Regions from separate parts of the Thioalkalivibrio sp. ALMg9 genome, predicted to be linked through region 1. Evidence: riboswitches for the same ligand, from Rfam matches in the RefSeq annotation. Region 1 holds a riboswitch; the other holds the start of a gene.
The links. Region 1 has a riboswitch for cobalamin ahead of F792_RS0110080 (porin). Riboswitches for the same ligand answer to the same signal wherever they lie in the genome.
Positions count from the first base shown of each region.

Region 2: linked by a shared signal. The riboswitch ahead of bluB (5,6-dimethylbenzimidazole synthase) and the one ahead of F792_RS0110080 (porin) in region 1 are both predicted to bind cobalamin.

Region 1 covers NZ_AQYC01000009.1:179,767-195,211, reverse strand. Annotated here, with positions in the region: gene gltX (glutamate--tRNA ligase) at 1-622, opposite strand, end outside; gene F792_RS0110095 (DUF4399 domain-containing protein) at 765-1,214, shown strand; gene F792_RS0110090 (cytochrome-c peroxidase) at 1,279-2,283, opposite strand; cobalamin riboswitch at 2,471-2,706, shown strand; gene F792_RS0110080 (porin) at 2,887-3,987, shown strand; gene F792_RS0110075 (cytochrome c) at 4,022-4,585, shown strand; gene cobM (precorrin-4 C(11)-methyltransferase) at 4,853-5,617, opposite strand; gene F792_RS0110065 (cobalamin biosynthesis protein) at 5,614-6,036, opposite strand; gene F792_RS0110060 (bifunctional cobalt-precorrin-7 (C(5))-methyltransferase/cobalt-precorrin-6B (C(15))-methyltransferase) at 6,066-7,310, opposite strand; gene F792_RS0110055 (cobalt-precorrin-6A reductase) at 7,315-8,115, shown strand; gene cobJ (precorrin-3B C(17)-methyltransferase) at 8,129-8,914, opposite strand; gene F792_RS0110045 (precorrin-2 C(20)-methyltransferase) at 8,911-9,666, opposite strand; gene F792_RS0110040 (precorrin-8X methylmutase) at 9,663-10,316, opposite strand; gene cobG (precorrin-3B synthase) at 10,313-11,707, opposite strand; gene F792_RS0110030 (ABC transporter permease) at 11,727-12,500, opposite strand; gene F792_RS0110025 (ABC transporter ATP-binding protein) at 12,497-13,441, opposite strand; gene F792_RS0110020 (cobalt-precorrin-5B (C(1))-methyltransferase) at 13,438-14,547, opposite strand; gene cobA (uroporphyrinogen-III C-methyltransferase) at 14,570-15,424, opposite strand; gene F792_RS0110010 (cobyrinate a,c-diamide synthase) at 15,421-15,445, opposite strand, start outside.
Region 2 covers NZ_AQYC01000009.1:648,217-663,661, reverse strand. Annotated here, with positions in the region: gene F792_RS0112220 (VOC family protein) at 1-355, shown strand, start outside; gene F792_RS0112215 (pirin family protein) at 860-1,708, opposite strand; gene F792_RS0112210 (hypothetical protein) at 1,794-2,159, opposite strand; gene F792_RS0112205 (ABC transporter ATP-binding protein) at 2,165-3,031, opposite strand; gene F792_RS0112200 (iron ABC transporter permease) at 3,031-4,002, opposite strand; gene F792_RS0112195 (cobalamin-binding protein) at 4,142-4,978, opposite strand; cobalamin riboswitch at 5,198-5,462, shown strand; gene bluB (5,6-dimethylbenzimidazole synthase) at 5,555-6,328, shown strand; gene cbiB (adenosylcobinamide-phosphate synthase CbiB) at 6,325-7,227, shown strand; gene cobD (threonine-phosphate decarboxylase CobD) at 7,238-8,245, shown strand; gene F792_RS0112175 (cobyric acid synthase) at 8,245-9,729, shown strand; gene cobU (bifunctional adenosylcobinamide kinase/adenosylcobinamide-phosphate guanylyltransferase) at 9,726-10,247, shown strand; gene cobT (nicotinate-nucleotide--dimethylbenzimidazole phosphoribosyltransferase) at 10,571-11,632, shown strand; gene F792_RS0112160 (histidine phosphatase family protein) at 11,629-12,195, shown strand; gene cobS (adenosylcobinamide-GDP ribazoletransferase) at 12,419-13,192, shown strand; gene F792_RS0112150 (hypothetical protein) at 13,204-13,413, opposite strand; gene F792_RS0112145 (YIP1 family protein) at 13,528-14,154, shown strand; gene F792_RS0112140 (flagellin) at 14,609-15,445, shown strand, end outside.

The DNA.
Region 1 (15,445 bases):
GCGGCGTGTTGTTCAGGTGATCGTCGCCGCGCACCACGTGGGTGATGCCCATGTCCATGTCGTCGACCACCACCGTCAGGTTGTAGGTCGGCGAGCCATCCGAGCGGGCGATGATGAGGTCATCCAGCTCGTGATTCTGGAACGCGACCTTCCCGCGCACCATGTCGTCAACGACCGTCACGCCCTCGTCCGGCGTACGAAAGCGAATGACTGGCTCCACGCCCTCGCGCGGCTCGGTACGGGCGCGGCAGCGACCGTCGTAGCGCGGCTTCTCCTTGCGCGCCTTTTGCTCCTCGCGCATCGCGTCCAGCTCTTCCTTCGAGCAGTAGCAGCGGTAGGCATGCCCGGCGGCCATCAGCTGATCGATCACTTCCCGGTACCGGTCGAAGCGCTCGGTCTGATAGAACGGGCCCTGATCGTAAGTCAGACCCAGCCAGTTCATGCCTTCCAGGATCGCGTTCACCGACTCCGCAGTGCTGCGCTCGAGATCGGTGTCCTCGATGCGGAGCACGAAGTCGCCGCCGTGATGACGGGTGTACAACCAGGAGAACAATGCGGTGCGGGCACCACCAATGTGCAGATAACCGGTGGGACTGGGGGCAAAACGGGTACGGAAACTCATGCGCGGGACACTCGATTACGGGTAGTGAGCAAAGGCGCCTAGGGTAGCAGAACGCTACAGGGCGATAACCCGGCAGCCCGGTTTCCGCCGGCTATACTCGAGACAGGCCAACACACGGGCCCTATCGCCCGAAGGAGTCGTGATGAAATCCGTTTCGCTCACCCGCCTCGCGACCATCGCTCTGGTCACTGGAGGATTCGCCCTGGCCGCAAGCAGTGCGGCCAGCACGGACCGCGTTCCAGCGCCCGAAGGGGCCGAGGTGTACTTCATCAGCCCGCAGGATGGCGACACCGTCGAAAGTCCCGTGCGGATCCAGATGGGCCTGCGCGGCATGGGCGTGGCCCCGGCCGGCGTCGAGGCCGACAACACCGGGCATCACCACCTGCTGGTGAACCAGCCGCTGGACGAGGTCGACCTGGATGCCTCGCTCCCCTTCTCCGACCACAAGCGCCACTTCGGAGGCGGTCAGACCGAAGGCGAGATCGAACTGGAGCCGGGTACTCACACCCTGCAATTGCTCTTCATGGACTACCGCCACCTCAGCTTCGACCCGCCAGTGACCTCCGACAGGATCACCATCACCGTCGAATAGGCGGCACAAAAAAGCCCCCTCCGGACCCGGAGGGGGCTTGTCATCGCCAGTGGCAACCGGTCGCTTACGGCAGTGACGGGATCTCGAACTGCGGCATGTCACCGGTCAGCGCGTGCATGAAGGCCTCCAGGTCCGCGACTTCATCGTCGCTAAACTCCATGCCCAGCATCTCCTGCCCCATGATGCGGATCGCCTCGTCCAGCGTCGCGGTCTCGCCGTTGTTCATGTAGGGGTAGGTCAGGGCCACGTTGCGCAGGGTCGGGGTCTTGAAGGCAAAGCGATCACTCTCCTCCCCGGTCACCAGGTAACGGCCCTCGTCTTCCGACCCCGGCACCTGGATGCGATGGAAGTGGCTGTCGGTGAGTGCCGGGCCACGGTGGCAGGCGACGCAGCCGTTATCCGCGAACAGCTTCATGCCGCGCATTTGCTGCTCGCTCATCGCGCCCTCGTCCCCAACCAGCCAGCGGTCCAGCGGCGAGTTCGGGGTGTTCAGCGTGCGCTGGAAGGTCGCCAGCGCATGGGCCACGTGATCGGCATTGATCACGTTGTCACCGTCATAGTCCGGATAGGCGGCCTGGAACTTCTCCTGGTACTCGTTGAACTCTTCCAGACGCTCGATTGCGTCCTCCAGCGGCATCGCCATCTCGATCGCGTCCTGGATCGGACCCAGAGCCTGGCCTTCCAGGTCGTCCTCGCGGCCATCCCAGAACTGCGCCGTGAAGAAGCCGGAGTTCAGCACCGTCGGGGTGTTGCGCTCGCCGACCTGGCCATCATGCCCCACCGCGCGCGGGATACGGTCCGCCCAGCCCAGCGCAGGGTTGTGGCAGGTCGCGCAGGAGATCACGCCCGAACTGGAGATGCGCGGTTCGAAGAACAGCATCTTGCCCAGTTCGATCTTCTCCTCCGTCATCGAATTGTCCGCCGGGATCGGCGGCAGCGCCGGCAGCGGCTCGAACACGTCGCGGTACTGCGAATAGTCCGTATCGGCCAGCGCAGGCGCCGAGGCCCCGAACGCGATCGCCGCACAGGCGGCGATCGCCGTGATGCGGAATCCGGAAAGTGTCTTCATGGCAGGTCTCCTTGAAGGGGAACATCAGGGCGGACCGATATAGACTCGGTCCAGATCCCATGAAACCCACCCTATCGACGCGGAAAACCGGACGCGATCAAAAACGAGCGTTCCGTTGATCCAGATCAAAGGATACCCCCGCCATCCCGCCTCAACGCGCCCTTGACCCTCAAACGGAGGCACCGTAGGGTCCGCCTTGACTTCAGGTGCCCCGGCCTGTGTTGGCCGGGGATAATCGGGAAGCCGGTGCGCGAACTCTCGTTCGCAAGCCCGGCACTGCCCCCGCAACGGTAGGCGGAGTTGGGCGGATCCAATGCCACTGCGGCGCATCCCCAGGATGCCCGCGGGAAGGCGATCCGCATCTGGATGCAGCGCGCATCCACTCTGCGAGTCCGGAGACCGGCCTGGAGGACACCGACGCCGCGGTGGGCGGCCGGGCGGGCCAGGACCGGCGTGCTCATCGATCGGCCCTCCCCTGCTCCCAGCCCATCCTGTGGCGTCGTTTCATCCACGGCGTGCGGGGTCGCGCGCCAGGGAAACACATGACCCATGTGCGCGAACGGGCACATGGGTCATGTGTTTCCTTAGGGGAGCACCACAACAATGAACGATACCCATCTCCGACCGGGGCGACATGCCATCCCGGTCCTGGCCACCCTGTATCTGATGACGGCCGCGAGCATCGCTCCGGCTCAGGCCAACTTCGAGTTCGGCGACGCGGAAGACGGCCTGCAGGTGACACTGGATCCGCTGATCCAGGGCCGCTACAGCTACGCCCGTGCCCCGGACGGTTCCACTAGCGAGTTCGACTTCCGCCGCGCTTGGCTGGACACCCAGGGGACTCTGTTCCACCCAGATCTTCGCTTTCGCCTGCAGCCGGATTTCAGCAGCGGCGAACTCTCGATGCGCGACATCTGGATGCAGTACGCGTTCCGCGACAATCTGGGCCTGCGCCTCGGCCAGTTCACCGTACCCTTCGGACTGCCGCGCGACATCGGCGGACCCAACCGCCTGTTTACCGAACTCAGCGTGCCGGGCAACCAGTTCGAGGTCCCCGCCGGGCGCGATACCGGCGTGACCCTACTGGGCGGTGACGGCGAAGCCTGGGCCTGGGCCGCCGGGGTGTTCGACGGCCGTGGCCGTCTGGACCAGCGTGACGACCGCCCCGCCACCTCCGGCCACCTGTTCAGTGCCCGCGGGGCCTGGGCACCGGTCGGCGAGATCCCGCGCGACAACACTACCCTCGGCCGCGCCGTGGAGCGCACCGTGGCGCTGGGCGCCGGCCTTCAGGCAGCGGACCGCAACCACCTGCGCGACTGGAGCCGCGGACTGGAAGATACGGTGGACCGCCAGCGGGCCGACTGGGTCACCGCCACCGCCGACGCGGTGATCAAGTTCGGCCACACCTCGCTCTCGCTGGCCGCGTTCCGCCGCGACGTCTCCCCGAACCATGCGTCGTCCTATCACGACCTCGGTGCCGAGCTCGAACTCGCGCAGTCGCTGCCGGTGGACGGGCTGGAGGTGGCGGCGCGCCACGCGGTGCTGCGCCACGACGCCGGCGACGAGCGCTGGCAGCGCGAATGGGGCGCCGGGCTCAACTGGTACCACCGGGGCCAGCGGCAAAAGACCCAGCTCATGTGGCTGGACCGCGACGCCGACCGCTCGGACTGGGAACTGCACCTGCAGCACCAGTTCCGCTTCTGACCCGCCACGGCTGACGCGAACAGGGAGAGCCACCATGAATCGAACGAAATCCATCCGGCGGTCGCTGACGACCGGCCTCCCGCTGGCCCTGCTGCTCGCATCGGCGGGGACCACGGGCGCCGAAGAGATCACCGTCCCGATGCCGGGCCCCTGGGGCGAAGGCTACGAAGAAACCCTGGACGACCCGGCCAGCGTGGACGCCACCGAGGCCTTCCAGCGCTTCCGCCAGCAGAGCATGCGGGGCACCTCGGCCACCTACCGCAGCATCGAGCAGATCCTGCGCTATGACGCGCCGTTCGCCGAGCGTCTGCCCGATCTGGCCGACGAGCTGGCACGGCGGGCCGCCGACATCGAAACCTGGTTCGACCGCGAGACACCAGCGCGGGACGGCGATCCAGGAGCCCTGCCCGCCGCCTGGGCGGACCCAGACTTCGCCGAGTACAAGGCGTCCTACCGCCAGGCCGCCGAACGGCTGCAGCGGAAGGTGGAGACGGCCGACGACCTGGCGGACGAGGCCTTCCAGCTGCGCGCCACCAAGGCCCTGAACAGCGTGCGCCACCAGTGCCTCGCCTGCCACGACAATTACCGCCGCCGCTGAACCACGCGGAAACGGGGCGTCCCCCGAGCCCCTTTTCCGGGGCAGGGCACGCCCCGTTTCCGGCGGCCCCTTTCCTGATCCTGATTAGCACGAATCCACCGCGCGCTTCATATGCCGAAACGGCCTTGCCCGCGAACACGGCGGCGGGCTTCGGCAAGCGCCGCATTCGCGCACAAGCGCGCTCCTGCAGGGCTGCGGGTTGCGCTGGGGGAAGGGACCTCTGCAGAGCTTCAGTGCTAATCAGGCCCTTGACTGGGTACCCGACGATCAGTCGTTGTCCATGCCGCGATAACGCCGCACATGCGCCGGGTCGTACAGGGCACTATCGCGGAAATCCCCCGGATCCAGCGCCGGCCCCACCAGGATCAGCGCCGAGCGCCGCGTGGTCAGCTGCGTTGCCCGCTCCACGATATTGCCCAGCGAGCCCCGCACCACCGTCTCGTCCGGCCAGCTGGCACGGAAGACGATCGCCACCGGACAGTCACAGCCATAGTGCGGACGCAGGTCCGCGACCACGGCCTCGATATTGTGCAGGGACAGGTGGATCGCCAGGGTTGCCCCGGTCGCAGCGAAGGCCGCCAGCCGTTCGCGTTCCGGCATCGACGAGGCCCGCCCCGGCGTCCGCGTCAGCACCACCGACTGCGCCACCTCCGGCACGGTCAGCTCGCGCCCCAGGGTCGCGGCCGCAGCGGAGAATGCCGGGACCCCCGGGGTAATCGTGTAATCGATCCCGGCCGCCTCCAGACGGCGGATCTGCTCGCCCAGCGCGCTGTACACCGACAGGTCCCCGGAGTGCAGTCGCGCCACGTCCTGACCCGCCGCGTGGGCGCGCTGGATCTCGTCCATGATCGCGTCCAGCGTCAGCGGCGCGGTATTCACGATGTGCGCGCCTTCCGGAGCATGCTCCAGCACCGCCTCCGGCACCAGCGAACCCGCGTACAGGCATACCGGACAGGCCGCGATACGATCCCGCCCGCGCAGCGTCAGCAGATCCGCCGCGCCCGGGCCCGCCCCGACAAAATGAACCGTCATGATGACTCCTTGAATACGTGATGGGTATCGACCCGGGCCACCGCGCAACTGGCCCGCGCGGACAGACGCCGCGGCAGCAGCAGACGCGCGCCCTCGCCGGCCACCGCCAGCGCCGCCGCCTCGGCCACCGACCCGACCCCGGCGGTTGTACGCGCCCGCGCCGACTCCGTAAGCACTTCCTCGTCGCAGTCCACCAGCGCAGACGCAGACGGAAATACGAGTTCCAGCTCCAGCTCCCGCGCCACCGACGCCAGCATGGGGCTGTCGCTCTTGTGCGCCGGTGCCGCCAGATGCCGGATCGCGATCGGCTCGACGCGCGCCGCATCCAGCACGGCGCGAACCTCGGCCAGTACCTCGCGGATCAGGCCCTCCAGCTCCCGGGCCGTACAGGCGGAGGCGAAGCCGACGCCGGGCACCACCCGGTCGGGCGCCCCGTCCGTTGCCTCACTCAACTCCGACGCAGGGACCACAGGGTCACCGGCCGCAGCGGTTTCCAGCCCGACATCGTACCCAGCGGTTCCGCACGGCTCACGTTGATGCGCGTCAGCTCACCACCATGGCGCTCGCGCGCCGCTGCCAGCACGGCATCGCCCTCGACCGTCACGCTGTTGGCAACCAGGCGCCCGCCCATGCGCAGGCTCTCCACACAGTGCTCCACCAGCCCCGGGGTGGTCAGGCCGCCGCCGATGAAGATCGCGTCAGGAGGCGCCAGGCCGTCCAGCGCCTCTGGCGCCCGCCCGGGGATGCATTGCAGGGCCGGAACACCCAGGGCGCGCGCATTGCGCGCGATGCGTTCCAGCCGCTCCGCGCGCGGCTCGATGGCCAGGGTGTGGTTGGCCGGATCCGCCAGCATCCACTCGATGCCGATGGAACCGGAGCCGGCGCCGATGTCCCACAGGCACTCGCCGCGCCCGGGCGCCAGCAGAGCCAGTGTCACCGCACGGACCTCGCGCTTGGTGATCTGCCCGTCCTGTTCGAACTGCGCCTCCGGTCGGCCGGCGCTGGCCGCGATCACCGGGGCCGTCGGGGCCACCGGGGAGGCGCGACATTCCAGCGCGATCGTGTTCAGCGGATCCACCTCGCGAGCGCCCCAGTCCGCCGCCGTGGTCGCGCCAATGCGCTCCCGGGCCCCGCCCAACTGCTCCAGGACCGTCAGGGCCGAGGCCCCGAAACCCAGGTCATTGAGCCAATGGGCCAGCTCGCCGGGGGTCTCGCCGTCGCGGCTCAGGATCAGCAGCCGCGCGCCGTCGTGCAGCCAAGGGCGCAGCGCTTCCAGCGGGCGCCCGTGGACCGACAGGCAGCGGGTCTCCTGTAACGGCCAGCCCATCCGCGCGGCGGCCAGGCTGAATGCCGAGGGCGCCGGAAACACCCGGGTGGCCGCCACCGGGAAACGCCGCATCAACGTCGCGCCCACCCCGAACCAGAACGGGTCGCCACTGGCGAGCACGCACAGCGGCTGCCCCGCCCGGGCCTCGATCCAGTCGAGGGCGGTCTCCAGCGGCGAGGGCCACACCAGACGTTCCTGCCCTGGCTGCTCCGGCACCATCTCCAGATGCCGTGCACCCCCGATCACCGTGGTCGCCTGCGCCACGGCCGCACGGGCCTCCGGCGCCAGTCCGGACAGACCGTCCGCACCGACCCCGACGATGTGCAACCATGGCGTCCCGCCCGGCTGCGTCGCTACACTTGGCATCCCCATGACCTCCCGTTCACCCCTTTCCAACGACGCCCGGCCACCGCGCCCGCGGCATGTCCTCCTGCTGGGCGGCACCACCGAGGCCGCGGCCCTGGAGCCGCTGCTGGACGGCCACCCGCGGCTGCAGTCCACCGTCTCGCTGGCTGGGCGCACCCGGAAACCGGGCCCGTCGCGGCTGCCACGGCGCACGGGCGGTTTCGGCGGTGCCGAGGGCCTTGCCGCCTGGCTGCACGAACACGCGGTCGACGCCCTGGTGGATGCAACCCACCCCTTCGCGCGGCAGATCTCGGCCAACGCCGTCGCGGCCGCGCGCCAGACCGGCATCCCGCTGGCGCGCCTGACCCGACCGTCGTGGGAGGCCGGAGCGGATGACAGATGGATCCGCGTGTCCGATCTCGCGGCCGCCGGCCGCACGCTGCCGGCACTCGGCCGGCGCGTGCTGCTGACCACCGGCCGCCAGCACCTTGAGGCCTTCGAGGCCGCGCCCGAGCTGGACTATGTCATCCGCACCATCGACCCGCCCGAACCGCCCCCGGCGCTGCCACGAGTCACCTGGATCCATGCCCGGGGCCCATTCACGGCCGAGGACGAGGCGCGCCTGCTGCGGGAACACGCGATCGACGTTCTGGTGACCAAGGACAGCGGCGGCGATGCCACCGCCGCCAAGCTGCAAGCGGCCCGCGAACGGGGCATCCCGGTGGTGATGGTGGAGCGCCCGCCGGACGCCCCCGGAGTGCCACGGTTCCACGCCCCGCAGGCGGTACTCGACTGGCTGGAGGCGCTCCCGGACACCCACGGCTAGAGCGGGTCCCGGCTCATTCCGCCGCCTCGACATAACGCGGGGTGTAGACGTGCCGCCGCCCCGAAGGGCGTTCCAACACGCGGGTGGATGTGGCGCCGACGATCACCAGCGTGCTCATATTCGCCGCCGCCGGGTCCACCTCGCCGAGGGTGGAGATCTGCACGTCTTCGCGTTCGCCACGTCCCACCGCAGTGGCCAGCACCACCAGGGTGTCCGGCCCCTGGACCTCGCGCACGATCCCCAGTGCCTCGCCCAGCTGCCAGGGTCGCGCGCGCGAGATCGGATTGTAGAAGGCCATGGCGAAATCCGCCTCGGCCGCCAGCCGCACCCGGCGCTGGATCAGCGACCAGGGCTTGAGATTGTCCGACAGCGAGATCACGCAGAAATCGTTCCCCAGCGGCGCCCCCAGCCGCGCGGCGGCGGCCTGCATCGCCGAAACCCCGGGGGCCACGTCCACCTCGACGTCCTCCCAGCGCCCCGCCGGTGCCCCTTCCAGGGCCTCGAAGACGGCCGCCGCCATCGCGAATACGCCGGGATCGCCACCGGAAACCACGGCCACGTCCCGCCCCTCGGCGGCCATGTCCAGGGCGTGCGTCGCACGCGCCAGCTCCTCGCGGTTGTCCGAGGCGTGAACACGGTGATGCGCGCACGTAATGCGTTCCAGGTACGGTCCGTACCCCACCAGGTCGGTCGCCGCTTCGAGACGGGCAGCGACCTGCGGCGTAAGCCATTCCGGCCCGGCCGGCCCCACCCCGACCACGCTCAGCCGACCGCGCGGGCGAGCGCCATCCCCGCTCATCGCCGCACCCCTCGCCCGGGAATCACGATCATCGAGAAATAGGGCACCTGCTCCGGGATCGCGGCCAACGGCAGGACCCGCTCCTCCGGCGTGCTCGCGCGTTCCACGTACCAGGCGCGCGCGTCCAGTCCCAGTTCCCGCAGGACCCCAACCACCGCATCGCGCTGGGTTCCGACCTTCATGATGACCGCGGCATCGGTCCCCTGCAGGGCCTGGCGCAGATCGTCGATCGGCATGGTGCCCGGGATCACCGTCAGCAGGTCATCGCGCATGGTCAACGGCGTCGGCAACTGCGCGGCAGAGGCCATCATCGAGGTCACGCCAGGCACGATGCGGGTGGGGAAACGATCCTTCAGCCGCAGGTAGACGTGCATGAAGGAGCCGTAGAAGAACGGGTCCCCCTCGTTCAGCACCACCACCGAACGCCCGGCCTCCAGTTCGGCGGCCAGCTGCTCGGCGGCAGTGTCGAAAAACTGCTCGATGCGGCTGCGATATTCGTCGGAGCCGTGCGGGATCTCGTTGGTCACGGGATATTCCAGCGGCATTTCGCGCTGCCCGGTACCCAGGTGGGCATCCACAATGGCACGCGCCTGGCCGCGGCCGCCCCGGCGACAGAAGTAGGCCACCACCGGGCTCTCCGCAATCAGACGGACGGCCTTCAGCGTCAACAGCTCGGGATCACCGGGACCGGTGCCCACGCCGTACAGACAGCCGGCGTCCGAGGAATCCTGCAGGTTGGGGGATGTCGTCATATCCGGTCACTCGCAAAGGCGTTGATGGCCGCCGCGGCCATGGCACTGCCACCCCGGCGTCCGAAAATGGTCAGGTAATCGAGATTCAGCGGGCTGCTGGCCAGTGCCTCTTTGCTCTCCACCGCGCCGACGAACCCCACCGGGATTCCCAGTACAGCCGCGGGACGTGGCGCGTCCTGGTGCAGCATCTCCAGCAGGTGAAACAGCGCCGTGGGTGCATTGCCAATGGCCACGACCGCGCCATCCAGATGCGGTCGCCAACATTCCAGCGCCGCGGCCGAACGCGTCGTGCCCAGACGCTCGGCGGCCGCCGCCACCCCATCCTCCCGCAGGCTGCAGATCACTGGGTTGTCCGCCGGAAGCCGGGCCCGCGTGACCCCGTGCGCCACCATGTTGCTGTCGCACAGGATCGGCGCGCCGGCGGCCAGCGCATCAATGGCCGCCCGGGCCACCCCGGCGGAAAACCCGACGTCCCGCGGCAGATCAGTCATGCCGCAGGCGTGGATCATGCGCACCACCGCGGGCACCAGGTCCTCCGGAAAGCGGGCTAGATCCGCCTCGGACCGGATAATCGCAAAGGACTCCCGGTAGATGGCCGCCCCGTCGCGGATATAGTCGGGTACGGCCCCGGCCGTATCGCTCTGCGTCATGCTGAATCTCCGTTGTTCATCTTTGCGTTCATCCGCCGGCTCAGTGCCGTGCCCCCCAGCCGTTGCAGGGCCTCGATCCTCGACTCATTCGCGCCACACTCTTCACGGGCAACCGTATCGAGGGCCGCGAGGGCCGGCTCGACCTGCCCGGGTCTCAGCCTCGTCAGGACGGTCTCCCATTGCGCGGGCGCGCGTTGCAGCGACAGGTCGTAGCAACCTTCCCGCGCCGTGAGCAGCACCTGCGCGTTCGCGGGGCGCCCGCAGTGCTTGTCGCAGCCACTGACATGCACATGACCGCCGCCCGCAAGCAACCTGCAGGCGGATACCCCGGCCCTCTCGGCATCCGCCCGCGTGGAGGTACTGCCCGCCGAGCACCCCGCCTGCCCGATACAGGCACTCACCGCCAGGCGCGAATCATCCGGATCGGTCACACCGCCCCACTCGGCGACCCGGGCTGATTCCACCGGTGATGCCCCGGTCACGAGCAGGCTGCGCCACGGTGTCAGCCGCAGGCGTCCGTCGCGCACCCGGATATGTTCGGCCAGCCCGTGCAAGGCCTCCGCGCGCAGGGCCCCGAAGGGAAACGCGATCCCGAAGGCGCGCCCGTTCAGGCACGCCCCCATCCCGGTATCCGCGCATCCGGGCATCCGGGCCGCGACCCAGTCCCCGCCCGGGAGCACGCGCTCCAGCCCTGGCGGGGTCAGCACGCTCGGGCCGAACCGGGCCACGGCACCGGCCACGCGCCCCGGCGGATCCACCTCGCCTTCGCGCAAATCCACGAAGCGTTCGAGCACCGCCAGGGCGACCTCCACGACCTTCTCCGGGCGCGTCCAGCCCAGCACCGTGGCCGTGCGACGGGACGCGCCCACGGCCACCCGAAACCACACCCCTCCCAGCGCCGCACTGGCCTCCAGCCGCAGGTCCGCCGCTACGCCATCCAGCGGCAAACCTCCACCGGCCTCCACCAGCACCCCCACCTTCGGCGGCAGTGCCCGCAGACGCGGGTGTTCCCCCAGCGCCCGCGCGAGGTCCCGCGCGACCGGCTGTACATCCATGGCCGCCTCCGGATCGATGTCCGTCACCGGGGCCACCAGGACATTGCGCACCGCCTCCACCGCGGGATCGCGGTCAGCCAGACCCGCGCGCTCCAGCTCGACACGTGCCGGCTCCAGATCCGCCGTCTCCAGACCGCGCAACTGCAGATTGCCGCGGCTGGTCAGCTCCAGGGCACCGGAACCAAAACGGCGCGCCACCTCCGCGAGGGTCTGCGCCTGCTCCGCATCTAGCCCCCCGATCGGGTGACGCACCCGCATCAGCAAACCGTCCCCGGTGCTCAACGGCGCAGCCACCCCCGGACAGGCCTGGCGCACCCACGGACGATCGGCGCTCATGGTTTCACCCTGCCCGCGCTCATGTCCGAATCCGCACGCCACGCGCCACCAGGGCCCAGGCCAGCCCGCCGACGACGAGGGTCGCCCCCACGAGGACCCAGAAGGTCGTGGCCCAGGCAAAGGACCCGGTCCCCAGCAGGCCGTAGCGAAAGCCCTCGATCATGTAATACAGCGGGTTCAGCACCGCCAACGACTGCCAGGGCTCGGGCATCCGTTCCACCGGGTAGAACAGGCCTCCCAGGTAGATCAGCGGGGTCAACACGAACGTGGCCACTACGGAGGTATGGTCAAAGCTGCGTGCATACAGGCCGTTCAAGAGCCCGGCCAGCGCGAACAGCAAGGCACTGATCAGCGCGATCCCCAACGTGGCCGCCAGGTGGTGCAGCTGGAGATGGGTAAACGGGATCGCGACCAGCGCCACCAGCGCCCCGGCCAGCAGCCCGCGGATCACGCCGCCGGTGGCGAAGCCCGCCACAATCAGCCAGGCAGGCAGCGGCGCGACCAGCAGCTCCTCGATATGCCGCTGCAAGCGCGCGCCGTAAAACGCCAGCGTCACATTGCTGTAGGCATTGGTGGCAACCGCCAGGATGATCAGGCCGGGCAGGATGAAATCAGCGTAGTCGACCCCCCGCATGGTGCCCAGTTCGCGCCCGATCAGATGACCGAAGATCACCAGGAACAGGACGGTCGTCACCACCGATGGCAGGAGGTTCTGCACCCAGGCCCGCAGGAACCGGCGCACCTGCTTGACCACCATCCCGCGATAGGCGAATGCGTAGGCCGCGAGTCTCATGCCCCGGCCCCTTGCAGTGCGTCCGCGCGTTTCGCAATGCGCTGCAGGAATAGCGACTCGAGCCGGTTGCGCTTGTTGCGCAGTCCCGCGACCCGGACCCCGCTGCCGCCCAGGCGATCGAACAGGTCATTGACCTCCATGCCCTGCGGGAGATCGATCTCCAGGGTCCAGGCATCCACCAGTCGGGTCGCCAGCCCCTCCAGGACCGGGGCCGCGTCCAGAGGCGCATTCAATTCCAGCACCAGCGTCTGCACGTTCAGCCCGTGCAGCAGCTCGCCGGTCTCGCCGCGCGCGACGATCCCGCCCTGATCCAGGATCGCCAGCCTGTCGCACAGGCTCTCGGCCTCCTCCAGATAGTGGGTGGTCAGGAGAATCGTCACGCCATCCGCGTTCAAGCCGCGCAGCAGCTCCCAGGTTGCATGGCGCCCCTCCAGGTCCACCCCCGCCGTCGGCTCGTCCAGCAACAAAACGCGAGGGCGATGCACCAGGGCGCGGGCAATCATCAGCCGGCGCTTCATGCCGCCCGACAGGCCCCAGGCCGACTGTTCGCGCCGGTCCAGAAGACCCGCCTGTTCCAGCACCTCGCCGGTTCGTTCGCGCGCCCGCCTCGGGGACAGCCCGTAGTAGGCCGCCTGGGCCTCGACGATCTCGCCCACCGGCTCGAAGCTGTTGAAATTCACCTCCTGCGGCACCACGCCCATGCACGCCTTCGCCGCCACCGCCTGCGTGGCCACATCGTGCCCGCAGACCCGGATCGAACCGCGATCCGCCCGCACCAGCGTGGTCAACAGCCCCACCAGGGTGGTCTTGCCGGCCCCGTTCGGACCCAGCAGGCCGAAAAAGCTGCCCGCCGGCACCTCCAGATCCACGTTCGCCAGCCCGACCCGGCCACCGGCGTAGCGCTTGGCTACCGACTGCAGGGCGATCGCCGCGGCCGTCATGGCGCAAGGCCCCTGGCGCCATCGGCAAACCCGACGATGCGCCCCGCCCGATCCACCGCGCAGACCTCCAGCGCCGTGGTCTCCGGCAACATCCCGCGGGCTCGCTGCCAGGCGCGTGCACTAATCCGGTCGGCCAGGGCCACGCCCTGTTCCAGGCAATCCGCAAGGGCCTGGGCACTGGTGTTGGCCGCGCGGATGCGCGCCACCAGGTCCGGGCTGGCGCCCAGATCCGCGGCTTCCTCCGCCAGGGCGTCGAGATCGATGCGCGACTTGCGGCTATGCGCATCCAGGTGCCCGGCCGCGAACTTGCTGAGCTTGCCGAAGCCCGCGGCCAGCACCACCGCGGGCAGGGGGTGGCGCCGCAGGTACTTCAGCGCCGCCCCGAACAGATCCCCCATCTCGATCAGCGCCAGGTCGTCCAGACCGTAGCGTTCACGCACCGCCGCCTCGCTGGTGCCGCCGGTACAGCAGGCCACACGCGGACAATCGTTGGCGCGGGCCACGTCGATGGCCTGATGGATGGATGCGATATAGGCGGCGCAGGAAAACGGGCGCACGATCCCCGTGGTGCCCAGGATCGAGAGGCCGCCGAGGATGCCCAGGCGGGCATTCATGGTCCGCTCGGCAATCCGTTCGCCCCCGTCCACCCCGACCGTGACCCGGAAGCCCCCGCTGTAACCGGTCGCCTCGGCAAGCGCCTCCAGATGCCCCTGCATCATGCGTCGCGGGACCGGGTTGATCGCCGGCTCGCCCGGCGCCAACACCAGGCCCGGACGCGTGACCGTCCCGACCCCGGCACCCGCCATGAACACAACGCCAGGTGCACCACACAGGGTCACCTCGACCCAGACCCGAGCCCCGTGGGTGGCATCCGGGTCATCGCCGGCATCCTTGATGACCCCGGCGACCGCGCCACCCGGGGTGGGCTCCAGATCGTTCAACGCCAGGCGCACGACCTGCCCCCTCGGCAGGGTGACCTCGACCGTCTCGAGCCGCCGCCCCTCCAGCAGCCAGCGTGCGCCGGCCACGGCGGCCACGGTCGCGCAGACGCCGGTGGTCAGGCCGGTGCGCAGGCGCCCGGTTGTCTCGCACGTCTCCGGGCGCATGCCGCCCTCCGCACTGTAGCGATCAGCCGACTTCATGCGTCCCCGGCCCGGGCTCGAAGCCCGGCGTGGCAATCGTCTCGCGCAGGCGCACCACCTCGCCCACGATCAGCAACGCGGGCGACTGGATGGCCAGATCCGCAACCCGCGCGGGAAGGTCCGCCAGCGTGCCCTCAATGACGCGCTGCGTCGGGCGCGTGCCCTGCTCCACCAACGCGGCCGGCATCGCGCCATCCGCGCCCGCCGCCATCATCTCGCCGCAGACCTCGGCCAGGGTGTGCAGCCCCATGTAGACGACCAGGGTCTGCTGCGGATGGACCAGCGAGGCCCAGTCCAGATCGGTCTCGCCGGCGCGGCGATGGGCGGTCACGAACTGGCAGCGATAGGCATGATCGCGATGGGTCAACGGGATCCCGGCATACGCCGCGCAGCCACCCGCCGCGGTGATCCCCGGCACGATGCGGACCGGGATCCCGGCCGCGGCGATCGCCGCCGCCTCCTCGCCGCCGCGACCATAGACGAACGGGTCCCCACCCTTCAGGCGCACCACGTAGTGCCCCTCCCGCGCCAACGCGATCATGCGCTCGTTCAGGTCCCCCTGATCGCAGCTGTGCCGTGAGCGTGCCTTGCCCACGTACAGCCGCTGCGCCTCCGGGTTCGCCAGTTCCAGGATCGCATCCGGGATCAGGCGGTCGTGCAGCAGGATGTCGGCGTGCTGCATCGCGGCTACCGCGTCCAGTGTCAGCAGCCCCGGATCGCCCGGACCCGCGCCGACCAGATCCACGCAGCCGGCCCGCCGCTCGCCGCCCAGCCGGATGCTGGCCCCGGCGCGTGCCCCCGGTCCGATCCGCGTCACATTATCCCGCTGCGCATCACTCATGGCCGAAACAGCTGCGCCGTG
Region 2 (15,445 bases), 470 kb from region 1:
GCATCATGCAAGCCTGGTGATTGCGGACACGCGGGTGGCGGCGGCCTTTTACGGGGAGCAGCTCGGCCTGGTGCCACTGGAACGCCCGGATCTCGACTTTCCCGGTCTGTGGTATGACCTGGGGAGCGGACAGGCTCTGCATCTGTTGCAGGTGCCGAACCCCGATTCGACCGAGCGCGGCGTGCGCTGTGGTCAGGACCGTCATCTGGCGTTGCGCGTCCGTGGCCTGGAGGCGCTGGCAGCGCGTCTGGAAGGGGCAGGGATTGCCGTGGAGCGCAGTCGTTCCGGGCGCCCGGCCGCATTCGTGCGCGATCCCGACGGCAACGCCATCGAGCTGATCGAGGAAGGCGGCTGAGGCCGGACTGGGGGGCCGGCCACGAACCAGCGCCCCTGCACCCGTTGCGGGGCCATCCTTCTCCACGGAACGGATCGTGGGATCACCGGATCCACCCCCAAGCCTAGCTGGGTGGCCCGCGACGCCATCCATAGCGACCTTGGCTCCCAAAGCCCCTTCACCGCAGCCGTAGCGAACCGAAGAGCCGTGGTCATCTGCGTGGGTGCGAGAGAGCGGGTCGGGGTTCGTTCCACGCAGTGAGATCCCGGATAACCGCTGCGCGGTTTCCGGGCTGACGAAAGCGTTAGGTGGCGGGGGGGATGCAAGGATCACCGGTCGGGTGATCTTCCCTGGCGTCATCCCGGCCGTAGCGGAGCGAAGAGCCGGGATCTCCGGCGCGGGTGCCAGGCAGCAGGTCGGGGTTTGGTCCACGCGGGGAGATCCCGGATCACCGCTGGGCGGTTTCCGGGATGACGGTGAGGGGACTCGCGCGAGGAACTTGCGGGATGATGGGCTGGCTCGAGCTCAGTCCATGCTGGCCGGTTCGGCGGCGAGCTGGCCGGACTGGTAGTCGCTGATGGCCTGTTCGATCTCGTCGGAGGTGTTCATCACGAACGGGCCGTAGTGGGCGATCGGTTCGCCCAGGGGCCGCCCCTTGAACAGCAGTACCCGGGCATCCTGCTGCGCGATCAGGTGGACCTGGGTGTGGCCGTGCCAGACGCCCAGTTGGCCCATGCCGAGGCCGGTCAGCTCGCCGTCGAACACGTAGGCCAGCACGCGATCTTCCAGTTGCACCGCAAGCGACAGGCGGTAGCCGGCCGGTAGCGTGAGATCGGCCATGGCGGCGCCTTCGCCGATCTGCGGCAGCGCGCCTTCGGTGTCCCCGGCGCTGGTCTGCCAGGAGCCGGCAATGGCCTTGAAGCGCAGCGAATCGTCGTCTTCCGGCAGGTGGCGCATCGCGTCGGCGCGCACGTCGCGGTAACGCGGCGGGTCCATCTTGCGCGCGGCGGGCAGATTTACCCAAAGCTGGAAGCCGTGCAGGCCGTCGGCATCCAGCAGCGGCATCTCGGAGTGGATCACACCGCGGCCGGCGCTCATCCACTGGGCCTCGCCGGCCTCGACGCGGCCCTGATTGCCCATGGAGTCCTCGTGAGTCAGGCCGCCGTGGACCAGGTAGGTCAGCGTCTCGAAACCGCGGTGCGGGTGCGAGGGGAAGCCGCCGATGTAGTCCTCGCGCGCGCTGGCCTTCAGTTCGTCCAGCATCAGGAAGGGATCCAGCCCGCCACTAAAATCATGGATGCGCCGAATCTTCACCCCGGCCCCGTCCTGGGTGGGATGAGAGGTCTTCACGCTGTCCGGCGGTGTCGGGTTCATGGCGTTCTCCTTCGCAACAGATCTGCACCATACCGACCATGAAACGAAAAGAAAATTGCATCGTTTCCCGTCATGGGGCGTTCTGTCAGGTGGCCGAAAGCTCCCAGGAATCGGCGAACATCTCCAGGCTTTCGATGAAATCGGGATCGTGTTCCTGACGATTGATGGTGAGGTGCAGGGTGACGGCCCGCGGCTCCGGCGGGTGACCGGTGGTCAGCGTCCAGGCGAGGCCATTCGGGCATTCCGGCAGGGAAAAGCGCACGCCACCGTTGATGACTTCCCGATGGACGCGAAACTCGCCCCACAGGCAGTACACGACGCCGGCATCGGGGCCCTCGTCGGCGATCAGCGTATCGATCGCGCCGCTGGCGTCGGGTAATGCGGACACGGTGAGGCTTCGCTGCAGGTTTTCGGCATCCAGGTCGGAATGCAGGGTGCGGAAGAATTCCATGGGGACTACTCGTTGCGGGGCAGGAAGACGGGCAGCCCGTCCACCTCACCCACGCTCAGGCGTTGGTTGTACAGGCGCTCCAGTGCGCTGGGCACCAGCATGGTGGCCGTGGGGCCCCAGCACGCCTGTCCGTCAGGGAATAGCAGTAGCAAGTGATCGCAGTAGCGCGCCGCGAGGTTGACGTCGTGCAGGACCAACACCGCGCCTCGGTTTTCCTGACCGACGATGGCCTGCACGCAGTTGAGCACGGCCACCTGATGATGCAGGTCCAGCTGGCTGGTGGGCTCGTCCAGCAGGAGCAGGCTGGGGTCCTGCGTCAGCACGGTCGCGATCGCCAGGCGCTGGCGTTCCCCGCCGGACAAGGTGTCCACCATGCGGTCCTCGAGGTCGGCGAGATCCATCGCCGCGAGTGCCGCCCGGGCGCGGGCGTAGTCCTCGCAAGACTCGATATCCCAGGGCCGCAGATACGGGTGGCGCCCGATCAGGGCCGTCTCCAGCACCGTGGCGGGAAAGCCGTCGTGGTGGGTCTGGAAGACCAGGCCCAGGCGACGGGCCAGTTCTGCGCGGGCGAGGTTCGCAATGGATTGTCCCTTGACCTTGATGGTTCCGGCACGCGCGGCCCGCAGGCCGGCGAGGGTCTGCAGGAGGGTGCTCTTGCCGGCCCCATTCGGGCCCAGGATGCCCCAGCACTGGCCCGGGTCGACCGTCAGGTCCAGCGGCGAACCGGGCGGCCGCTCGGGCACGTCGATGACAAGGTCATGCGTCGCGAGCAGGGTCTTGGGCCCCGGTTCCTGGTGAACGCTGCGCGCGCCCAGGCCCGGCGTGTCGTGTGGCTGGGTCGCCGCGGGGACTGGGAGATGTGTACGCGGCATCAGCGGCTCCGGTAGAGCAGGAACAGGAACACCGGGACACCCAGCATCGCGGTGATGACGCCCACCGGCAATTGCTCCGGGGCGATGATCGTGCGGGCCAGGGTGTCGGCCAGGGTGAGAAGGATGCCCCCGCCCAGGGCCGAGGCCGGCAGGATCACGCGCTGGTCGTTGCCAAAGATCAGACGCAGCATGTGCGGCACGATCAGCCCGACAAAGCCGACCGCGCCGACCTGGGTGACCGCGGTCGCGGTGATCAGGGCCGCCACGACATAGATCGTCCATTCCACCGGGCGTACGGCCACTCCGAGGGCCGCGGCCTGCATTGGCCCGCGCGCCAGGACGTTCAGGGTGCGGCCAAATGGCAGGGCGAGCAGGGCGACGACCACGAGTACGCCCCAGGCGGGGTAGGGGTTGCGGGCATGGGAGACGTCGCCCATCAGCCAGTACAGCATGCCCGGGAGCTCCGCAGTGGGGCTGACCGCGAGGATGAAACTGATCATCGCGCCCCAGCCGGCGGCCACCACGACACCGGTCAGCAGCAGGCGGGTCGGGGTCCAGCTGCCCGTGCCGTGGGCCAGGCCGAACACCAGAATGGTGGACAGCAGGGCGCCCACGAAGGCCGCGGCCGAGACCGAGAACATGGACAGTCCCGCCAGCATCGCCAGCAAGGCGCCCACCGAGGCACCGCCGGAGAGCCCCAGCACGTAGGGATCGGCCAGTGGATTGCGTAGCAGGACCTGCATCAGCGCTCCGGCCAGGCCTAGCAACCCGCCGGCGGCGAACGCGGCCAGCGCGCGCGGCAGGCGCAGATCCAGTACCAGGGTGCTGTGCAGTTGCGAGGCCTCGCCGAAGAAGACACTCAGCAGGTCAGGGAACGGAATCTGCACGCTGCCGTAGGCCAGTGCCACCAGAACGGAGAGCACAGACGCGGGCAACAGCACGCCCAGGGCCAGGAGGAACGAACGGGTCAAGCGGTAGCCCTCCGCTCCAGGCGGGCGAAGCGGTAGGTTGCCGGAACGGCGGGAGCGCTGCCTTCAGCGCACGTACAACGCTCCTTCATTGGTGTCCCGCGATATCCTTTCCGAGAGACTGCGAGGCGGACCGTCATGGTCATGGGGCGGGACGGCGTGCGCGGGCGCGTTCGAGCTCTTCGCACATCAGGGCCGTGCCTTCCGCGATGCGTCCGGTATGGCGTTGCAGGAGCGAAGGGGGAATGAAGAACAGATTGTCGCGCTGGACCGCGGTCATGTCCTCCCATTGGCCCCAGGCGACCACCCAGTCGGGGCGGTCCTCGCCCATGCCGCCGCCGATGATGACCTCGGGGTCGGCATCCAGTACGGCTTCGCGGCCAATGCGTGGCACCAGGCGGTCGAGATCGCCGAACACGTTCACGCCGCCACAGACGGCGATGGCCTCGGCGATCAGGTGGTCGTCATTGACCGTCATCAACGGTTGCTCCCACACCTGATAGAACACGCGAATCGGGTCCCGGTCGCCGTACGTGGCGCGGAGCGCGTCCATTCGGCCCAGGAAGTCCTCTGCCGCGGCCTCGCCCTGGTCATGCGTGCCGGCGAGCGTGGCCATGCGCCGCATGCTCGAGGCCACACCCTCGAAGCTGCGTGGTTCCGATACGTACACCGGCAGTCCCAGTTCGCGCAGGCGTTCGACCTGGGAGGCGGAGTTGCCGCTCTTCCACGCGATCACCAGATCGGGGTCCCTTTCCAGTACCCGTTCCAGGTCAATCCGGCTGTAACCGCCAATCCGCGGGATGGCCTCCGCCTCGGGCGGATAATCGCTGTACTGCGTTGCGCCCACGATGCGGTCCCCCGCACCCACGGCAAACAGCACCTCGGTGATGTGCGGCGCCAGGCTGACGATGCGCTCGGCAGGCTGCTCCAGATGGACCTCGCGGTCATCGTCGTCGGTGACCGTGATTGAGTCCGCCATTGCGATCAGCGGGGTTGAGAGCACGCCCAGGAGGCAAGCGAGCAGTGGAGTTCGGGAAGTCCAAAATTGCATTTTTTACAGTCGCATTGGATTGGTTGTTCAAGCGCCTTCGAGCCGGCTGGGGAGCCGCCACCAGGCGCTGGACTAGCGGGGCATCATAGCAGCAAGCCTGGGGCGCCTCGGAGCGTCAATTGGTCGGCAGTGGGCTTGCCGCGTATGATTGGCGGCTTGCTACCAGGTGCCCGGGCGACTGATCGCGCGGGTTAAACGGGAAGTCGGTGCAGGCGCGAGATCCTCCGCAGCCCCATTCCGACGCTGCCCCCGCAACGGTAAGCGAGTGGGTTCGAGGGGTGCTTCCGCAGGCCGCTCGGACCTCGACAAGTCGAAAGCCACTGGGCCGAACGCGGCCCGGGAAGGCGACTTGCCGCCCCGGGTTGCCGGGGCCTCGCGAGCCCGGAGACCGGCCTGGACGATGTTTCTGCGACCGCGCGGTGGGCGAGGGTCGGTAGGTGCGGGCCCCTGTGGCCACACCCCGATCCCTCTGCATCCGCGTCGTGTCCCCCTGACGGTAAGCCGATGCAGTCCGAGTTGCCCGCCAATGAGAACCCTTCCTGCCCGGGCGCTGATGCCGGGGGTTCGGGATTTGCCCAAGATGAGCTTGCGGCCGTCTATCGCGTGATCGCGGAACGCCGGGATATGCGCCATTTTCGGCCGGACCCGGTCGATCCAGCGGTGTTGCGGCGGCTGCTGGAGGCGGCGCATCGCGCGCCGAGCGTGGGCTATATGCAGCCCTGGCGCTTCCTGCGCATTACCGACCCGGCGGTGCGCGAGGTGCTCCACGCCCACGCGGCGGATGAACAGGCGCGCACCGCCGAGGCCTGTGGCGAGCGCGCGGCCGACGTGCATCGCTTGAAGCTGGAGGGCATCCGCGAGGCGGGCGAGTTGCTGGTCGTGGCCCTGACCGATGGCCGCGAGCGCTACGTGCTGGGCCGGCGGACGCTCCCCGAGATGGACCTCTGTTCGGCCGCGTGTGCGATCCAGAACCTGTGGCTGGCCGCCCGCGCCGAGGGTCTGGGCATGGGCTGGGTCTCCCTGTTCGATCCGGACTGGCTGGCCAATCGGCTGGACATGCCCGAAGGCGGGTACCCGATCGCGGTGCTGTGCCTGGGGCATGTGGAGCGCTTCTATGACCGGCCGATGCTGGAGACGGCGGGCTGGGACAGCCGGCGCCCACTGGAAGACTTGGTGTTCCAGGATCGCTGGGGTGCGCCGTGCGAACTCGCCTTGCCCACGGTTGTGCGGGAATCCGCCGCGCGTCCGGATGGGCCATCCGGGGGTGGCGACACATGAGTACCTTTCTGATCTTGATCGGCGCCCTGATCCTGGACCGACTGTTTGGTGACCCACGGCGGTTTCATCCGCTCGCCGGATTCGGCCAGCTCGCGGCCTGGGCCGAATCCCGCTGGCATGCGCCCAGTCGTGTACGCGGAGCGCTCCTTCTCGCGGCGCTGGTCCTGCCCTGGGTGGCGCTGGCCGCACTGGGCGCCTCGCTGGCCTGGGGCTGGGTTCTGACGCTGGCGATCCTCACGCTGGCGATTGGCTGGCGCAGTCTGGACGAGCATGCGGAGGTGGTGGCCGAGGCCCTGGAAAAGGATGACCTGTCTGGGGCGCGCACCGGTGTCGGCATGCTGGTCAGTCGCGACACGGCGGCCCTGGACGCGCGCGGGGTGAGTGGCGCGACCATCGAGTCGGTGCTGGAGAACGGCAACGACGCGCTGTTCGCCACGATCTTCTGGTTCCTGGTGGCTGGCGCACCGGGCGTGGTGGCTTATCGCCTGGTGAACACGCTGGACGCGATGTGGGGCTATCGCAATGACCGGTTTCGCTCGTTTGGCTGGGCCGCCGCGCGCCTGGACGATGCGATGAACCTGATCCCGGCCCGTCTCACGGCGCTGGGCTATGCCCTGGCCGGTCGTGGCCGGGACGCGCTGCAGTGCTGGCGCGAGCAGGCCGCCGGCTGGAAGAGCCCGAATGCGGGGCCGGTGATGGCCGCGGGGGCGGGTGCGCTGGGCGTGGTCCTGGGGGGGGCGGCGCCCTATGGCGGGCAGCGCGAGTGGCGACCCCGTCTGGGGATGGGCCGCATGCCCGACGCGGCAGGCATTCGCCAGGCGGTTGCGCTGCTGGATCGTGCGCTGGCCATCTGGATGGCCTTCATTGTGGCCGGAGTGATTGTCGTTGTCCTGTTCTGAGGCCCAATCGATGCAGAAGCCGGAGCCGCAGGTACTGATCCAGGTGCACGGGGGCGGTATCCGTCAGGCGGCTGCGCGCTACGGGATCCCCGAGGCCGACTGGCTGGATCTCTCCACGGGCATCAACCCGCATGGCTACCCCGCGGGCGAGCTGCCGCCAGGGGCCTGGGCGCGCCTGCCGGAACCGGACGACGGCCTGGAGGCCGTAGCCGCCGCCTATTACGGGACCGGGGCGCTGTTGCCGGTGCCCGGTTCCCAGGCCGCGATCCAGCTGCTGCCCGCGCTACGGGAAGGCCCTTCGCGCGTGGGCATCCTCGAGCCCAGTTACAACGAGCACGCCCGGGCCTGGCACGGGGCCGGGCACGACGTCGTCCCGCTGGATGGGGATTCGATCGAGGCTGCATTGCCCGGCCTGGACGTGCTGGTGCTGGTCAACCCGAACAATCCGACCGGGCAACGGTTCGACCGCGCGGACCTGCTGGCGTGGCATGCGGCCCTGGCCGCGCGCGGCGGCTGGCTGATCGTGGACGAGGCGTTCATGGACGTGACACCGCAGGCGAGCCTGGCCAAGGAGGCGCCGCGCGAAGGGCTGGTGGTGCTGCGCTCGCTGGGCAAGTTCTTTGGCCTGGCCGGGGCGCGCGTGGGGGTTGTCATCGCGGAGGACACGCTGCGCACGCGGCTGGCCGCCCGGATGGGGCCGTGGGGTCTTGCCGGACCGTCCCGCTGGATCGCCACCCAGGCGCTGTCGGACCGGGCCTGGCAGGCCGAGACGCGCGGCATGCTCCAGGCACGTGGCCAGCGCCTGGCGGACTTGTTGCGCGACCAGGGGCTGGAACCCGCCGGTGGCACCGCGCTGTTTCAGTGGTGCCGCGTGGACGATCCCGCAGGCTGGCAGGATCACCTGGGCGCGCAGGGCATCCTCGTGCGGCGGTTTGATGAGCCGGGCAGCCTTCGTTTTGGCCTGCCGGGGCAGGAACACGAATGGAAGCGCCTGGAACAAGCGCTGGGGGCGTCCTGATGGGTACGACACTGATGGTGCAGGGCACGACCTCGGATGCCGGCAAGAGCGTGCTGGTGGCGGGGCTGGCGCGCATGCTGCACCGGCGCGGGCTGTCGGTGGTGCCGTTCAAGCCGCAGAACATGGCGCTGAACAGCGCGGTCACTATGGATGGTGGCGAGATCGGACGCGCCCAGGCCCTGCAGGCGGCGGCCTGTGGCCTGGAGCCGCACACGGACATGAACCCCGTGCTGCTCAAGCCCAGCTCGGACCAGGGGGCGCAGGTCATCATCCATGGTCGGCCGGCGGCGGAGCTGGATGCCCGTGCCTATCACGACTACAAGCCGGTAGCGCGCGAGGCCGTGCTGGCATCGCATCGGCGCCTGACGGCGCAGTACGCCCATGTGCTGGTGGAGGGCGCCGGATCGCCGGCGGAAATCAACCTGCGCGCGGGCGACATCGCCAACATGGGCTTTGCCGAAGCCGTGGACTGCCCGGTGATCCTGGTCGCGGATATCGACCGGGGCGGGGTGTTCGCGCATCTGGTGGGCACGCTGGCGCTTCTGAGCGAGACAGAGCGCGCCCGGGTGCGGGGCTTCGTGATCAACCGCTTTCGCGGCGATATCGGCCTGCTGCAACCCGGGCTGGACTGGCTGGAACAGGAGACCGGCAAGCCGGTGCTCGGCGTGATCCCGTACCTGCACGGGCTTTACCTGGATGCCGAGGACGCTCTGCCGCGCGAGGCGATGCCTTCGACGCCCGCGGACGCGCTGAAGGTGGTCGTGCCGGCACTGCCGCGCATCTCCAACCATACGGATTTCGACCCGCTGCGCCTGCACCCGGCAGTGGACCTGCGGTTTGTGGGGCCGGGCGAATCCCTGCAGCCCGCGGATCTGGTCATCCTACCGGGCTCGAAGTCCGTGCGCGCCGATCTCGCCTGGCTGCGCGAGCAGGGCTGGGAAGAAGCGTTGCAGCGGCATGTGCGCTATGGCGGCAAGGTGCTGGGGATTTGTGGTGGATTCCAGATGCTGGGCCACGCCGTGCACGATCCCGATGGCGTCGAGGGCCAGTCGGGCTCCACGCCGGGGCTGGGATGGCTGGATATCGAGACCCGGCTCGCACCCGAGAAGCACCTGGAGCGGGTTCGCGGCGACCGCGTGCTGGATCGGGAGGCCCGCGTGGAGGGCTACGAGATCCATGCGGGCGTGACGACCGGTCCGGGCCTGGAGCGGCCGGTGCTGCAGCTGGAACACGGCGCGGATGGCGCGCGCAGCGAGGATGACGCGGTGGCCGGAACTTATGTCCACGGCGTGTTCGATACATCGGACGCCTCCGAGGCCTTGCTGCACTGGGCGGGTATGCGGAGCGGGATGGCGACCGGGGAAGACCTGGCCACCGCGCGGGAGCGCGGCCTGGAACGCCTCGCCGATTCCCTGGAAGAACATATGGATATGAAATACATACTGACCCTTCTGCAAGCCGAACCGAAGGAGCCAGTCGCATGAAGACCCTGGTACTGGGTGGCGTGCGCTCGGGCAAGAGCCGGCTGGCAGAACAACTGGCGGCGGCCAGCGGCCTGCCCGTGACCTACGTGGCGACGGCGCGCGCGGACGATGCCGAAATGGCACGCCGGATCGAACGCCACCGCGCCGACCGGCCCGGAGACTGGGGCCTCGTCGAGGCGGGCACGGGCCTGGCCCGGTCGCTGGAGCAGGCCGCGGGACCCGAGCAGTGCCTGCTGGTGGACTGCCTGACCCTGTGGCTGACCCAGCTCCTGTGCACCGATGACGAGGGCCGGATCGAGCGTGAGCGCGAGGCCCTGATCGAAACGGTTCCGCGCCTGCCGGGCACGTTGGTGTTCGTCTCCAACGAAACCGGCATGGGGATCACGCCCATGGACGTACTGTCCCGTCGCTTCGCCGACGAGGCCGGCTGGCTCCACCAGCGCCTGGCCCCCGCGATGGACCGCGTCGTCCTCACCGTCGCCGGCCTTCCGCACGTCCTGAAGGGGGACCCGCTGTGACAGGCTGGCATACAAGCATTCCGCCCTCCAGGCACATAGACAAGCATGCCGGCAGGCCGGCACCACCGCAGCCTCCCGACCCCAGCCGTCACCCCTGCCACCCAACCCTCGTCATCCCGGAAACTGCGAAGCAGTTATCCGGGATCTCCATCGTTGGCAGGTGGCACGGACGTCGGGGGGTATCCCTGGCGTGGGGAGATCCCGGCTCTCCGCTTCGCTGCGGCCGGGATGACGGGAAGTAGCCGGCCGGGATGGCGACGAGTCATGGGGCGGGATGAAGGAAAGTGGCAAAGCACGCACGAGAGACCAATGAGGACCAACAAGTGACCGAAGACTGTGACTGGCTGCAGGTGCCGCCGGCAACCCTGGACGCCGCCGCCCGGCAGGCCGCAGCCGAACGGCAGGCCCAGCTGACGAAGCCGCCCGGGTCGCTCGGGCAACTGGAGGCGATCGCCGAACGCCTGGCCGGCATGCAGGGCCAGGAAAAGCCCAGCCTGGAGAACGTCCACATCGCGGTGTTCGCCGGCGATCACGGCGTGGTGGCCGAGGGCATCTCCCGCTTTCCGCAGGCCGTGACCGCCCAAATGGTCGCGAACTTCGCCACGGGCGGGGCGGCAATCTCCGTGCTCGCGCGGCACCTGGGCGCCTCCATCGAGGTGATCAACCTGGGCACGGTCGTGGCGCCCCCGGTGGTCAGCGGTGTGCAGCAACTGAACCTCGGGCCCGGCACCGCGAACCTGGCCCGCGAGCCGGCCATGACGCCGGCGCAGCTGGAACGCGCCCTGAACGCCGGGCGCCAGTGCGCGGAACGCGCCCGGCGCAGCGGGGCCCAGATGGTCGTCGGCGGCGAGATGGGGATCGGCAACACGACCGCCGCTGCTGCGCTGGCCTGTTCACTGCTGGATCTGCCGCCCGCCGATCTGGCCGGCCCCGGCACGGGCCTGGACGCGAACGGGGTGCGGCACAAGGCCGAGGTCATCGAACAGGCGCTCCAGACCCATGCGGCCGTGCGGGGCGACGCACTCGGCAGCCTGCGCTGCCTGGGTGGCTTCGAGATTGCCGGGCTCGCCGGGGCGTATATCGCCGCGGGGCAGATCGGCCTTCCGGTGCTGGTGGACGGCTTCATCAGCACCTCGGCGGCGCTGGTGGCCGAGCGCCTGTGTCCGGGCACGGCGGACTGGTTCTTCTATGCACACACCTCGGCGGAGCCGGGTCACCAGCGCCTGTTGGCGACGCTGGAGGCCGAGCCGCTGCTCGATCTCGGCATGCGCCTGGGCGAGGGGAGCGGGGCGGCCACGGCGGTGCCCCTGTTGCGCCTGGCCTGCGAGCTGCACTCCGGCATGGCCACCTTCGCCGAGGCCGGCGTCAGCGGAGAGGAGGCGTGAGCGTCGGCTCGGCCCGAATCGGCCTGCTGCGCCACGGCGAGACCACCGGCCAGGGGTTCTGCGGCCGGGGCAGCGATGTCCCGCTGACCGAGGCCGGCTGGGGCGCAATGCGCGACGCTTTGGCGCGAGATACCGCCTGGGATCGCATCGTCTGCTCGCCGCTGACGCGTTGCCGCGCCCCAGCACAGGTGTTTGCCGAGGAGGCGGGGGTACCGCTCGCCGTCGACGACCGCCTGGCCGAACTCGACTTCGGCGACTGGGAAGGCCGCACGGCGGCGGCGCTGATGGAGACGGACGCCGATGCACTAGGCCGTTTCTGGCAGGATCCGCTGAATCATCAGCCGCCCAACGGCGAGTCGCTCCAGGCTTTTCGCGAGCGCGTTGTCGCCGGCTGGAACGACCTGGCGCCCAACGAAGGCGACCGGGTGCTCGTGATCGCCCACGGCGGCGTCATCCGCCTGATCCGTGCCCTGCACGAGGGCTGGCCGCTGGAGAAGCTGCTCGGAATCGACGTCCCGCTCGCCTCCCTGCATATTGTCGAGCCATGGCAGCCCTATCGATGAATCTCCTGCCCTTGGTGGGCCAAGGCCCTGTGGGCGCCCTTGTGAGGGCTCTTGTGGGAGCGTGCTTGCACGCGAAGCCCCTGCCAAAGTCTGGCGCGGGCAGGGGCTTCGCGGCCAAGGCCGCTCCCACAGGAATGCCGAGAACCAGCGGTGTGCGTCCTACATATTGTAGGAGCGCCCTTGGCCGCGAATACCTCCCACCAAAGTGCGACCGGGCACCCGCATGAGCGCCGCGCTAACACCCCTCTGGCTGGCCCTCCAGTTCCTCACCCGCCTGCCCACCCCCGCGCTAGACCCGCAGCCGGCCGACCTGGGCCGTTCGGTGCTGGCTTATCCACTGGTCGGTCTGATCCTGGGCCTGCTCGTGGTACTGGTCGGTATCGCGCTGGCGGCCATACCCGGCACGCCGCCGCTCTTGGTCGCGGCACTGGTGCTCGCGTTATGGGTCGGCCTGACCGGCGCGCTGCACCTGGACGGGCTGGCGGACACGGTGGATGCCAGGGTTGGCAGCCATCAGGACCCGGAACGGGCCCAGGCCATCATGAAGGATCCGACCAGTGGCCCGATGGCCGTGGCAGCGCTGATCCTGGTCCTGCTGATCAAGTTCGCAGCCCTGGTAACCGTGGTGGAGACGGGTGCCTGGATCGCGTTGCTGGTCGCCATCGTGCTGGGGCGCGCGGCACTCACCGGGCTGTTTGTGCTGGTGCCCTACGTGCGGGAGCAGGGCCTGGGGGCCGAGATGGCCGCACACTTGCCACGCAGTCCCGCCCAGATGGTGCTGATAGCCACCGGTGTGCTGATCCTGCTACTGGCGCTGGTCACCGGCGTTTGGGGCCTGATCCTGGGCCTGGCCGTTGCGCTGGCGTCGGTATTCGCCATCGCCGCCTTCCTGCGTCGCTGGCTCGGCGGCTTCACCGGCGACACCGCCGGCGCCGCCCTGGAACTGGTGGAGGTGGTGGCGATTACCGTCATGGCGTTAGTGCTCGCCCTGCATTAGGGAGCTGCCGCTCAATGAGGCGGGGTGTTCCCCATCGCCTTGTCCAGCAGCGCCAGACCTTCTTGCTCCCGACCCTGACCACGCTGGGCGCGCACCTGGAAACGGTGCTCGGCATCGTGCTCCGCAATCATCAGCGTGGCCATTTCGTCGACAAGGCGGTTCACGCTGGTCCCGCGTTCGCGGGCCAACGCCTTCAGCCGTTCGTACTTGTCGTCCGGCAAACCGGTCGTCAATCGAGCCAATTCAGGGTCTCCGCGTTCAGGAGCAGATGATGCATGCCTGAAGCTAGAAAAATCTGTCATCGAATGGTCACGTAATTGCCACATACTTGGGTGATGACCGTTCCCGCGAAACTCAATCCGGCCCGCATGACCCTGCGTGCGCTCGTTAACCCGCTAGGGGCCTTGCGGGATGCGCGTGCAATCGACCCGGCCCCGCCTTGGTGGCAGACGTTCCTGGGGCTTGCCCTGCCGGTGCTGCTGGTGAGCGTAATCGCGAGTCAGTGGCTTTACCAGGTGATTCCGACGGGCCTGCCGCCGGAGGCCATGCCGGGCGCCTGGGGTTTCGGCGTCTACAGCGTGTTGGCGATGAGCATCGGGGTGCTGGGGATGGCCTGGTCCTCGCACTACCTGACCGAGCTGTTCCAGGGCTACTCGCACCCGGACCGTGCGATGCTCGCGGTCACGGTCGGGCTGTTGCCCGTCTGGGTCGGCAAGGTGGTCGCCGCGTTCCCCTGGCCCTGGGGCAACGGCATCGCCTTGTTGCTGATCCTGTACTCCCTCTGGCTGCTCTACTGGTCCCTGCGCGAGATCATCGGCCTGCGCCGCGGCAACCGGATCGGCCTGTTTGTGGCCACCATCTTCTGCGGCGCCTTCATCACCCTCATTTTCGGCTGGCTCCTGATGGACCTGATCCCCGGCGCCACCCCCGAACACCGCATCGGCACCACCTGGCTGATCTAGTCGGCTTCAGCCGTGGCAACCCGTGCCTGCCATCGCTACACGTATCGCCAAACCCATAACCCATAACCCGTCATCCCGGAAACCGCGAAGCGGTTATCCGAGATTTCCGCCGTAGGATGTGCAACAAACATCGGGGCGTTCCCGCGTGGGGAGACCCCGGCTCTCCGCTTCGTTCCAGCGGAGATGACGGGGAGGGGTGCGTTGCGGCCAGGATGACCCTGGGGCCACGGTGGGCGGGGTGCGGTCCGGATGATGGTTGGGCTTCGTTGCGTGGCGTTACGGTTTCGTGGCTGGATGAACCGGGGGCGGCAAGGAATTGCCGCGGGTTAAAAAAGTTTCGACGAAGGGCTAAAGGTTTCTGGGTGAGGGTCGTTAAGGCTTCTGAGAGCGGGGATCAACCCGTTCACCAGAACCGCCCGAGGCGGTGACGCAAGACTCTTACAGGAGAGCGATCATGTCCCAAGTAATTAACACCAACGTTCTTTCCCTGAACGCCCAGCGCAACCTGGGGAACTCCCAGGGCGCGCTGGCCCAGAGCCTGGAACGTCTGTCCTCGGGCCTGCGTATCAACAGCGCCAAGGACGACGCGGCCGGGCTGGCCATTTCCGAGCGTTTCAGCACCCAGATCCGCGGTCTGAACCAGGCGGTGCGCAACTCCAACGACGGCATCTCCTTCGCGCAGACCGCCGAAGGTGCGCTGAGCACGGTTGGTGACGCGCTGCAGCGTGCTCGCGAGCTGTCCGTGCAGGCCGCGAACGACTCCAACTCGGCCTCCGACCGTCAGGCGATCAACGACGAAGTGCAGCAGCTGATGGCCGAGGTTTCGCGTATTGCGAACAACACCGAGTTCAACGGTGGCCGGATCCTGGATGGCAGCGTGAGCGATCTATTCTTCCAGGTGGGAGCGAACCAGGGTCAGACGATTGCTGTCAGCGGGGTGGACTCACGGACGTCGAACCTAGGTGCGACCGAAGTCGCTGGTACGAACGGGCTGAGTCAGGAGAATATCAATGAGGACGGTATTGCGAGTATCTCCGATATCACCATTAATGGGGCTGACTTCGAGACGTTCACCGTTAAATTGGGACCTGACGCTGCCGATACAGAGGATGAAACCCCGGAAACCCAAAGCCTTGAAGATGCGGTGAGGTTGATCAATACCCAAATTCAGAATCAGGTCGCAGACGGTGGCGACGATGCCTTGGCGATTGCCAATGCGAACCTTCAGGCTTCTCTGCGGGTCGACAACGAAGGCAACACGACCATTGCTGTGACTTCCGCGTTTGGCACC